3 regions of the Bacillus sp. 01N42_2 genome follow, and region 1 is predicted to be linked to each of the others. Evidence: predicted binding sites of a transcription regulator. Region 1 holds the regulator's gene; each other region holds the start of a gene.
What was found. The regulator LexA, encoded in region 1, represses DNA repair genes until DNA is damaged. The targets are predictions, from matches to a motif close to CGAACATATGTTCG.
Positions count from the first base shown of each region.

Region 1 (3,278 bases):
ATCTTCAGGCAGCACAAATTGCTGCAGATACCGGTGGAAAAATGCTTCAAAAACAGAAAGGCAAAATGCAGAAATAACCGCTGCCGCTGCAGGGGAGACATTAAACCCGCCAATGTTCATTAGAAATATCCATAATATAATGAATGAAATTCCGAAATCAGCTGCAACGGCTGTAAAATTGCTTGTTCGCGGCAGAATCATGCAATCACCCAAAAAGTAAGTGACCAAACTTAAGATCAAGGTAATAAACAGAACGTTTAAAAAAGTTACTTGGTACATCAGATCGAGAACAATGTACAGCAAAGCAAGTGTGAGCGCTGTTTTAGAAGCGAAAGCAATTACATGTTTCATTTGAACCACCTTCGTTATTTCGTTTAGTCTTCATTGTAGGCAATCAGCAAATTTTTAAACTGGTATATAGTGGTTATAAAGTGTGCGTTTCAATAAAATGTAAATAGACATCACCATATTCACAAGTTAAAATATGTAAAAAAGGGGGATGCAAAATTGAAAAAATGGTGGATATGTATTGCTGTTTTTTTATTATGTTTTTGCGGAGTACACTCAGCAGAAGCGGCTACCACTGAATTCGGATCAAAAACAAGCTTTATAATGGAGGGAGATGTAAAAGAGTTTTTTATTGAAAATCCGGGGGCTGTATCAGCTGATGATTACCTATTAGGATACAAGTTCACCATTGTGAACAATTCTTCATGCAATTTAAACGTGAAACTCCAGCGGATGGCGCTGAACGGAAACTTTTATACATTAAGTTCTAAAAGTTACAGCGGCAGCTGGTTAAACCTAAGTGCCCAGGACAAAAAATCAATTGATCCATATCACAAATACAGGATTCTGATTGAAAGCTCTTCAAACGTCTGTGAACCTGTTCATATTAAAGGGTTATACGGCGTGGAATATTATCATTTTGATTGAAAATAGATACCCGCAAAGGCAGCGGGTTTTTTTACACCTCATCAAAACTTATTGTGCTATGTACTAAATTTTCACAAATACAATGTAATCCGCCCGCTCCAGGTAAAGGTAGATGTATATCAAAATCAGCCCGCACAAATACAAAAGTTGAAAAATGGATAAAAAGTTTCCTTTAGGAAACATTATTTGTTGACTTCAAAAGTGAGATGACAGATAATAAAGATGTAAGTTTTTCCTCCTTAGCAGGTTCGTTTCTTAAGCCAGGGCGAATCTGCTCTTTTTTTGCAAAAGAAAAACCCCTTTCAGAGGGGTTTTACGATAAATAAAGTTTAATAGAATTAATGAACGGCTCTGAATACGCCGATCACTTTCCCTAAAATGCTTACGTTTTGCAGGATAATCGGTTCCATCGTCGGATTTTCCGGCTGCAGCCGCACATAATTGTCTTCTTTATAGAAGCGCTTGACCGTGGCTTCATCATCTTCGGTCATAGCCACCACGATTTCCCCGTTATTGGCCGTGTTCTGCTGTTTGACAATGACGTAATCTTTGTCAAAAATGCCGGCATCAATCATACTTTCTCCCATGATTTCTAACATGAATACGTGTTCTCCCGGAGGAACCATCCGGTCAGGAAGCGGAAAATACTCGTCGATATTTTCAACAGCCGTAATCGGAATACCCGCCGTCACTTTTCCGATGACCGGAACATTGACAACCTGGCTTTTCGGAATTTGGACTTCTTCTTCATCCAATACCTCAATCGCTCTCGGTTTAGTAGGGTCCCGTCTGATCAGGCCTTTTGTCTCCAGCCGCGCCAAATGTCCGTGCACGGTTGAACTGGAAGCCAGTCCTACTGCTTCTCCTATCTCTCTTACAGAAGGCGGATATCCTTTCGTTTTTACCTCTTCTTTAATAAAACGCAGGATATCAAGCTGCCTTTTTGATAGCTTCGTCATATTTCGCACCTCAAAACGTCGATTTTAAGTAGATTATAGCATGATTTTCCTGACAGTACAAACATAGGTTCGAAAAAAACGATTGACAGAAACATTTGTTCGTATATACTGAAAGGTATAAAAAGCGAACAAACATTCTGGAGGTTGTTTAAATGGCGAAGGAATCTATCATATTTGTCGGACTGTTTACTGCGATTTTAAGTGCCGTTATTTTACTTGTTTCATGTGCGGGAAATGATCAGGCACTCAGCCAATATGTTAAAATAAAGGTTCAGGACGGAGATACTCTGTGGTCACTTGCGGATCAAGTAGCAGAGAAGAAAAATATTAACAAAGAAGATTTCATTGAGTGGGTGACGGAGAATAATCATCTCCAAACTGCTGATATAAAGCCCGGAGACGAACTTATTCTTCCGGTTAAAAAGGAGCATCCGGCCGTATATCAGCTGGCCATTGTCAATTAGAGAGGAAAGAGAGAAATGAAGGCGCTCATTTATGCCCGGGTAAGCACAAACAAAGAACAGCAGCAGACGTCTTTAAAAAGACAGGAAGAGGAGCTCAGTGAGATCGCTGCGGCAAACGGCATGGAAGTTGCAAAAGTCATTTCAGAGAAAGCCAGCGGTTACGAAATGGACCGCGACGGAGTATTTGAAATGCTTGATGAAATTAAAAAGTCACATATTGACGCGATATTGGTGCAGGATGAAACAAGACTGGGAAGAGGAAACGCCAAGATCGCGCTTTTGCATTGTATTTACAGGGAGAACGTAAAGATATATACGACGGCTCATAAAGGTGAGCTGGAGCTTTCCGAAGCTGATACGATGGTACTCGAAATCGTCAGTATTGTTGAGGAATATCAAAGGAAAATTCACAATATGAAAATCCGGCGGGGAATGAAAAGAGCCGTAAAAAACGGCTATAAACCTGAACGGAATCTGAAAAACAGACATGAAAACAGCGGAAAAGAAAAAAAAGAGGTTCCTGTTTCGGAAATCATCAGGCTGAGAGCCAACAAGCTTACCTTTGCAGAAATCGCAGCCACCTTAAGAGGATTCGGCTATGATGTATCCAAAGCCACGGTTCACCGGCGTTTTCAGGAATATATCGCAGACAGCGAAGGCAGCTGACATGCTTCAGTTGTAAAAAAGACTATGTTTTAGTAGTATATAATCAACACGCATCAAAGGAGCTTATTATGATTTCTAAAGAAAAAATCGCAAGAATTAACGAATTGGCTCAAAAAGCTAAATCAAACACGATAACCGATGAGGAAAAAGCCGAACAGCAAAAGCTTCGCCAGGAGTATTTGAAAGGATTCCGCTCCTCAATGAAAAATACGTTAAAGAGCGTAAAAGTTATTGATCCGGAGGGTAATGATGT
Region 1 is NZ_JBFTRO010000002.1:99,593-102,870, reverse strand. Features, by position in the region: gene AC1DN5_RS04460 (YndM family protein) at 1-351, opposite strand, end outside; gene AC1DN5_RS04455 (hypothetical protein) at 508-936, shown strand; gene lexA (transcriptional repressor LexA) at 1,275-1,895, opposite strand; gene yneA (cell division suppressor protein YneA) at 2,048-2,359, shown strand; gene AC1DN5_RS04440 (YneB family resolvase-like protein) at 2,375-3,025, shown strand; gene AC1DN5_RS04435 (DUF896 domain-containing protein) at 3,094-3,278, shown strand, end outside.

Region 2 (3,278 bases), 150 kb from region 1:
TTAACAGAATCCTTCTCCCGGTGATGCGCTGTGACGGTCCAGATCATAATAAAAACAGTGACAAGCAGCAGAAAAAGAAACAGCCCTCCCGTTTTCATCAATTTCTTCTTTCTTTTTTTGTTAATTCTTGTGCGGCGGGGGCTCGTCATCTTTTTTCCTCCTCAGATATAATTTCAACTTTCGCCATGATGTTAGACGAGTGAAGGGTGAAAAAAGTTGTAACATTTCAGATAAAATTTTCCGAAACAGCCAGTGTTTTTTTTAACACACAAAAAAAGAGCGGAAATTGCTTATTCCGCCCTTTTAATCGTGCTTTTATTCTTCAAATTCAAGCTCTTCCTGAGTTTCTTCCGATTTTTCCGTAACACCGTTATTGTCCAAACCGTAATGTTCACGGATTTGTTCTTGAATCATCAGCATGATGTCTTTATTTTCTTTTAAGAACTGCTTGGCATTTTCACGGCCCTGTCCGAGGCGTTCTTCTTCATATGAATACCACGAGCCGCTTTTTTGCACGATATCAAGTTCAGTTCCAAGGTCGATGATTTCCCCTTCTTTGGAGATTCCTTCACCGTACATGATGTCCACTTCAGCCGTACGGAACGGAGGAGCGACTTTGTTTTTTACGACTTTAATTCTCGTTTTATTCCCCATCACGTCGTTGCCCTGCTTTAATTGCTCGGCACGGCGCACTTCAAGACGCACGGAAGAATAGAATTTCAGCGCGCGTCCGCCCGGTGTCGTCTCCGGATTTCCGAACATAACGCCGACTTTTTCACGAATCTGGTTAATAAAGATTGCGATTGTTTTAGATTTATTGATGGCCCCGGAAAGCTTACGGAGCGCCTGAGACATGAGACGCGCCTGTAAACCGACGTGTGAGTCACCCATGTCACCTTCAATTTCAGCTTTTGGAACAAGCGCCGCAACAGAGTCAATGACTACGATATCAACAGCTCCGCTTCGCACCAGCGCTTCAGCAATCTCCAGCGCCTGCTCTCCCGTATCCGGCTGAGACAGAAGCAGCTCTTCGATATTGACACCGAGCTTTTGCGCATAAACAGGATCAAGGGCATGCTCAGCATCAATAAATGCTGCCTGTCCGCCTTTTTCCTGAACCTCAGCGATTGCGTGAAGCGCTACGGTCGTTTTACCTGAGCTTTCAGGTCCGTACACTTCAATAATCCGTCCGCGCGGGTATCCGCCTATTCCGAGAGCGGTATCAAGTGCAAGGGAGCCGCTCGGCACCGTTGAAATTCTTGTATCCGTTTTTTCCCCGAGCTTCATGATGGAACCTTTGCCGAATTGTTTTTCTATTTGCTTAAGAGCCATATCTAAGGCTGCCTGACGATCACTCATTTATTTTTTTCCTCCTTTATCTTGCCACTACATATACTATACCTTGTTTACTGACATTTGCCAAGAAAAAAGCGAACGCATATTCGGATTTTTTCCGCGTTCGCTTTTCTTCAAAAGAACATAATTCCCTTCGTAAAAATTAAAAATCAGAGAAAACGCCCTTTTAAAACTTTATTTTTGATCCAGCATTTTTAAAATGAGATGGCAGCCGTATTTAGCGGCACGCTTTCTGATGCCGGTTCTTGATCCGGCAAAGTTAAATTCATGCACCTCTTCTTTTCCTTCCGCGGAAATGCCGATAAAGACGCGGCCCGGGGCATGCCCTTCCTGCGAATCCGGACCCGCAACTCCTGTAAAGCTGATACCGATATCGCTTCCGGTCAGCTTTCTGACACCGGCGGCAAGCTCGCGCGCGCACTCTTTGCTGACCGCTCCGCTATCTGTGAGTGTCTCGGCTTTCACACCGAGCACATGCTGTTTCACGCTGTCGGAATAACAGACCACGCCCCCTGCAAAAAGTTGAGACGCGCCGCTTAAATCAGTCACCCACTCTGAAAACAGTCCGCCTGTAAAGCTTTCGGCAGAGGAGATCGTGATTCCGTTCTGTCTGCATGCTTTTGAAAGCTCCTTCACCAGGGACGTATCATCATATCCGTAGAAAAATTCACCGACACGCTCTAAAATGGCGGCTTCCGTTTCTTTTAAAAGCCGTTCTGTTTCTTTTTCATCGGCATGTTTCGCCGTTAAACGAAGCGTGACCTCGCCGTCAGCAGCAAGCGGCGCAATCGTCGGATTCGTCTGCGCGTCAATGATATCTTCTAAATCAGCTTCAAGCTGAGATTCACCGATTCCGAAAAACCGCAGCACGGTTGAAACGATTTTCTCATTTGAACCGAGCTTTTTAAGAAGCAGCGGCTTCGCTTCATTTTCAAACATCGGACGCAGCTCGCTCGGCGGTCCGGGAAGCAGCATATAAAGCCTTGATCCGTGCTCTGCAAGCATTCCCGGCGCCATGCCGAAATGATTCGCCAAAACGTCCGAGCCCTCAATAACGAGCGCCTGTTTGCGGTTATTCGGCGACATGGTCCGTTTTGTTTTCGCAAAATACTCTTCAATCGACCGGAACGCTTCGTCATTCAGAACGAGCGGGCGTCCCAATGTGTTTGCAATGGTTTCTTTTGTTAAATCGTCCTTGGTCGGTCCGAGGCCGCCTGAAAAAATAATCAGGTCCGAGCGCTCTTCGGCAATGCGGATGACTTGCTTAAGCCGCTCCGGATTGTCACCGACAGCGGTGTGGTAAAACACGTTTACGCCGATTTCCGCCAGCTCTTTACTGATAAACTGAGCGTTCGTATTGGCGATCTGGCCGAGCAGAAGCTCTGAGCCGACTGCAATGATTTCCGCTTTTTTTGCTAATTCCATGTTCAAGTCCTTCTTTCTTAGTTAGATGTTTTTAACGCATCCCAGTTCTTCGCAAAATAATCCCAGCCGGAAATGACTGTGAAGAGCACAGCCACCCATAAAGCGATATCGCCGAACGGGAAAGAAACGAGCTCAAACGGGAGATTATGAAGTAAAAGCGCTGCAACAGCGATGATCTGAGCCCATGTTTTAATTTTCCCCAGCATATTGGCGGCTACGACTTCCCCCGTTCCCGCCAGCACAAGTCTTAGTCCCGTTACGGCAAATTCGCGGCTGATGATGACGATGACCATCCACGCCGGCGCAAGGTCAAACTGTACAAGCGTAATTAATGCCGCAGACACAAGCAGCTTGTCAGCCAGCGGATCTAAAAATTTCCCGAAGTTTGTCACGAGGTTCAGCTTTCTGGCATAGTAGCCATCCACCCAGTCAGTCGTTGATGCGATAATGAATAAAACAGCTCCCGTAAGATGTGCGACCGGAATCGATTCATCCCC
Region 2 is NZ_JBFTRO010000002.1:245,804-249,081, forward strand. Features, by position in the region: gene AC1DN5_RS04905 (serine hydrolase domain-containing protein) at 1-149, opposite strand, end outside; gene recA (recombinase RecA) at 316-1,359, opposite strand; gene AC1DN5_RS04915 (competence/damage-inducible protein A) at 1,531-2,781, opposite strand; gene pgsA (CDP-diacylglycerol--glycerol-3-phosphate 3-phosphatidyltransferase) at 2,799-3,278, opposite strand, start outside.
Region 2: recA (recombinase RecA) is a predicted target of LexA. The motif match lies at 1,432-1,445, and genes of this name have one in related genera.

Region 3 (3,278 bases), on a different contig from region 1:
TTCATACGAAATGACGCCTGCAAGCCGATCTTTTTCCTTGAAACCGGCAAACGTCTCCCGTGACCGCTGTATGTCTTCGGCTGTTTCATGCAGCCCGGGAATGCCGAAAAAGCCGATCAGCTCGGCTTCTTTTTGATAAGAGCAGCGCTGAACCGCCGCAATTTCCCGCGCCGTCTGTTCTTGTGTATGCTGTAAAAATGCAATCAATCTTCCGCTCCTTTTGACGCAAACATCCGCTGCGGCTCCGTCCTCGTCATGCGGAACGCGTACGCTTCATACCAGGCGCTTTTTCCTTTTTGTTTTGCCGCCCGGTGGTCAGTATGGTCTTTCCACCTTTTAATCGCCTCCAGGCTGTCCCAGCAGGGAACCGTGATGCGCTCTGCCGTTTGTTCATATTCCTCATCATATTCTCTCTTGATTGATGAAAAAATGACCGCATCATAAGGCGGTTTGGGCGTGTCAGCTAAAAAGCCCATTTTCAGCCTCCTCTATATGTATTTCACAAACAGAATCCGGTCTTCTCCCGGACCGTCATAATTCGCAAAAACAGGGATTCCGTTTACGGTTTTGGTTCCTTTTTCAACTTCAAAGCCTAATTTTGTATGATAAGCGATTGATACTTTATTGACAGGCGCCGTCACGCAATTGACTTTTGTGCAGCCTCTTTCTTTCACCGTCTCCATAAATCGATCGTAGAGCTGTTTTCCAATTTGCATTTTTCTGAAATCCGGATGCACTCCGGAAAAATGAATGTATGCCGTCTCAGGGTCTGATTGTGACTGAAACCCGATTAAAAAACCGGTCATTCCCTCCGGCCCGAACGTAATAAAGCTTGTGTCCTGAAAATGTTCAAAAAACAAGCGCGGCAGTTTGTCTTTCATCTGCCTGCCGCCCCACCATTCATTCAAAACAGACGTAACCATTTCATAGTCTTCAGAGGTAATTGTTCGAATATCCATTATCGATTGACTCTCCTTTTCGTCCGGCAAAATGAATGTCAGCTCTTCTCATTGGAATATAAAAAATTATATGTGGGTTGTTTGCAATTGTAAATGATTTCTTTTCAAGCGGACGAATCAGCCCGTCTTCCAACCGGGGAATGATTTACCAGTATGAACGCGGTCATTGTTCGGGTAAAATGAAAAACAGAACAAACGTTCCCGGAGGTTTTTTTATGGCTGATATTCTTCTTGTTGATATGCAATCGTTTTATGCGTCTGTGGAAAAAGCGGAAGCGCCTCATCTTAAAAACCGGCCCGTCATTGTCTCGGGAGATCCCGAAAGACGCAGCGGCGTCGTGCTTGCGGCTTGTCCGCTCGCCAAACGATACGGCGTAAAAAATGCTGAACGGCTGGGGGAAGCGCAGGCCAAATGTCCAGACGCCGTTATCGTCCGGCCGCGGATGCAGCGGTATATTGATGTCTCCGTTATGATTACCGAGCTGTTCGAGCGGTATACCGATCTTGTAGAACCCTACTCCATCGATGAGCAGTTTCTCGACGTGACCGGGAGCAGGCGGCTGTTCGGTGATCCTTTTACAATCGCCAAAAACATTCAACAAGCGATTATGCGTGAATTCGGAATTTATGCCCGTGTCGGCATCGGGCCGAATAAGGCGCTCGCGAAAATGGCTTGCGACCATTTTGCCAAAAAAAACGCATCCGGCATCCACAGATTGGATATGTCAAATATCAGGCAGGATCTGTGGCCGCTGCCGGTCGGAAAATTATTCGGCATCGGAAAACGGATGGAGCATCATTTAAGGCGGATGGGCATCAGCACGATCGGCGGGCTTGCCGCGCATCCTCCCGAACTGCTGAAAAAGCGCTGGGGCATTAACGGCGAATTGCTTCAGCGGACAGCCCGGGGCATCGATCCCTCTCCGGTCACCGTCAACACGCACAGCCGGCAAAAAGCGATCGGCCATAACATGACTCTTCCGAGAGACTACAGCCGCTTTGAGGATATCAAAGTCGTATTGCTGGAGTTAAGCGAAGAAGTGGCCCGCCGCGCCCGTTTTAAACAATACATCGGCCATACGGTTTCAGTCAGCATCAGGGGCGCCGATTTTGATTTCCCTTCAGGTTTTCACAGACAGAAAAAGCTCGTCTCTCCGACCAATTTCGGAATGGATATTTTTAAAACGGCGGTCAAGCTCTTCAAAGAGCACTGGAACGGGGAGCCCGTCCGCAGCGCCGGCGTCGCCCTTTCCCAGCTGGAGCCCTGTGATTATGTTCAGCTGAGCCTGTTCGATGCCCAGGAAAAAAAGATCAGTCTCGGCAAAGTATTGGATGATATCCATGAGCGGTACGGCCCTGCGTCGCTGCTCCATGCCGTGTCGCTGACAGAGGCCGGCCAAGCCTTTCACCGGGCTGAAAAAATCGGCGGGCATTACAAATAATTGAGGTGATATACATGAATCCGAACAAATTAACACCCGGATATAATGTCATGTGGGAGTCAAGCCGGATGATGCTCCCCGAACACCGGGAGCAGCTGCTTGCAAAGAAACGAAAAGAACGGGAATTCCGGCCGCCGGAACTGAGCGAAGAGCAAATGAACGACATGAACCGCATCATTGCGGCGGCGATTGAAGAAGACAGGGCCATCTCAGTCACCTACGCTTCCGCACACGGCCCCCGCCGGTTTTGGGGATGGGTAAAACAAGTGAAGCATGACGAAAAACGTTTAAAAATCATAAACGATGAAGATGCGTTAACCCTGCCGTTTCATCTTATTCTCTCAGCTGAACTGGAATAAAAGAACCTAAAGCGGCCTGACAGAAAATATGATAGAAGAGTGGGAGGATCACATGATATTTAGTAGAATAAGGATGAATGATAAGAATAGGAGAATATACGATGGATCAATTTGTAGAAAAAATGCTGGGACAGGCCCTCCGCCAGTATGGACGGAATGTATCGACAGATCCGCTGAGCCCCTATGAAAAACAGAGTTTGAAAAAAGCTTTAGAAGAAAGAAGGAACGAAGAACCCGATGAGGACCTCCATGCCCATGTAGAAGATATTATCTACGATTATGTCACCAATCAGGGGCAGTTCTCCTGACACAGACGTTTATGCGCCGGGCGATAAGGGAAACGTCCGAGAGTAAACCCTTAAAGATTGCGTGGTGCAGAATATGCCTGTCGGGCCTTATTTCAAGATCGGCTATGCCGTTCTTCTGTTATTTCTCATCATTTATCTCGGAACATTAATAGACTTTTTGTTCCAGCCTGTTGTGATTACGGTTAAAACCTTGTTTCCGCCCATTGTGTT
Region 3 is NZ_JBFTRO010000004.1:277,605-280,882, forward strand. Features, by position in the region: gene AC1DN5_RS12085 (bifunctional GNAT family N-acetyltransferase/GrpB family protein) at 1-207, opposite strand, end outside; gene AC1DN5_RS12090 (antibiotic biosynthesis monooxygenase family protein) at 204-476, opposite strand; gene AC1DN5_RS12095 (GNAT family N-acetyltransferase) at 489-959, opposite strand; gene AC1DN5_RS12100 (DNA polymerase IV) at 1,175-2,401, shown strand; gene AC1DN5_RS12105 (YolD-like family protein) at 2,416-2,760, shown strand; gene AC1DN5_RS12110 (YqzH family protein) at 2,862-3,068, shown strand; gene AC1DN5_RS12115 (AI-2E family transporter) at 3,142-3,278, shown strand, end outside.
Region 3: AC1DN5_RS12100 (DNA polymerase IV) is a predicted target of LexA. The motif match lies at 1,148-1,161, and genes of this name have one in related genera.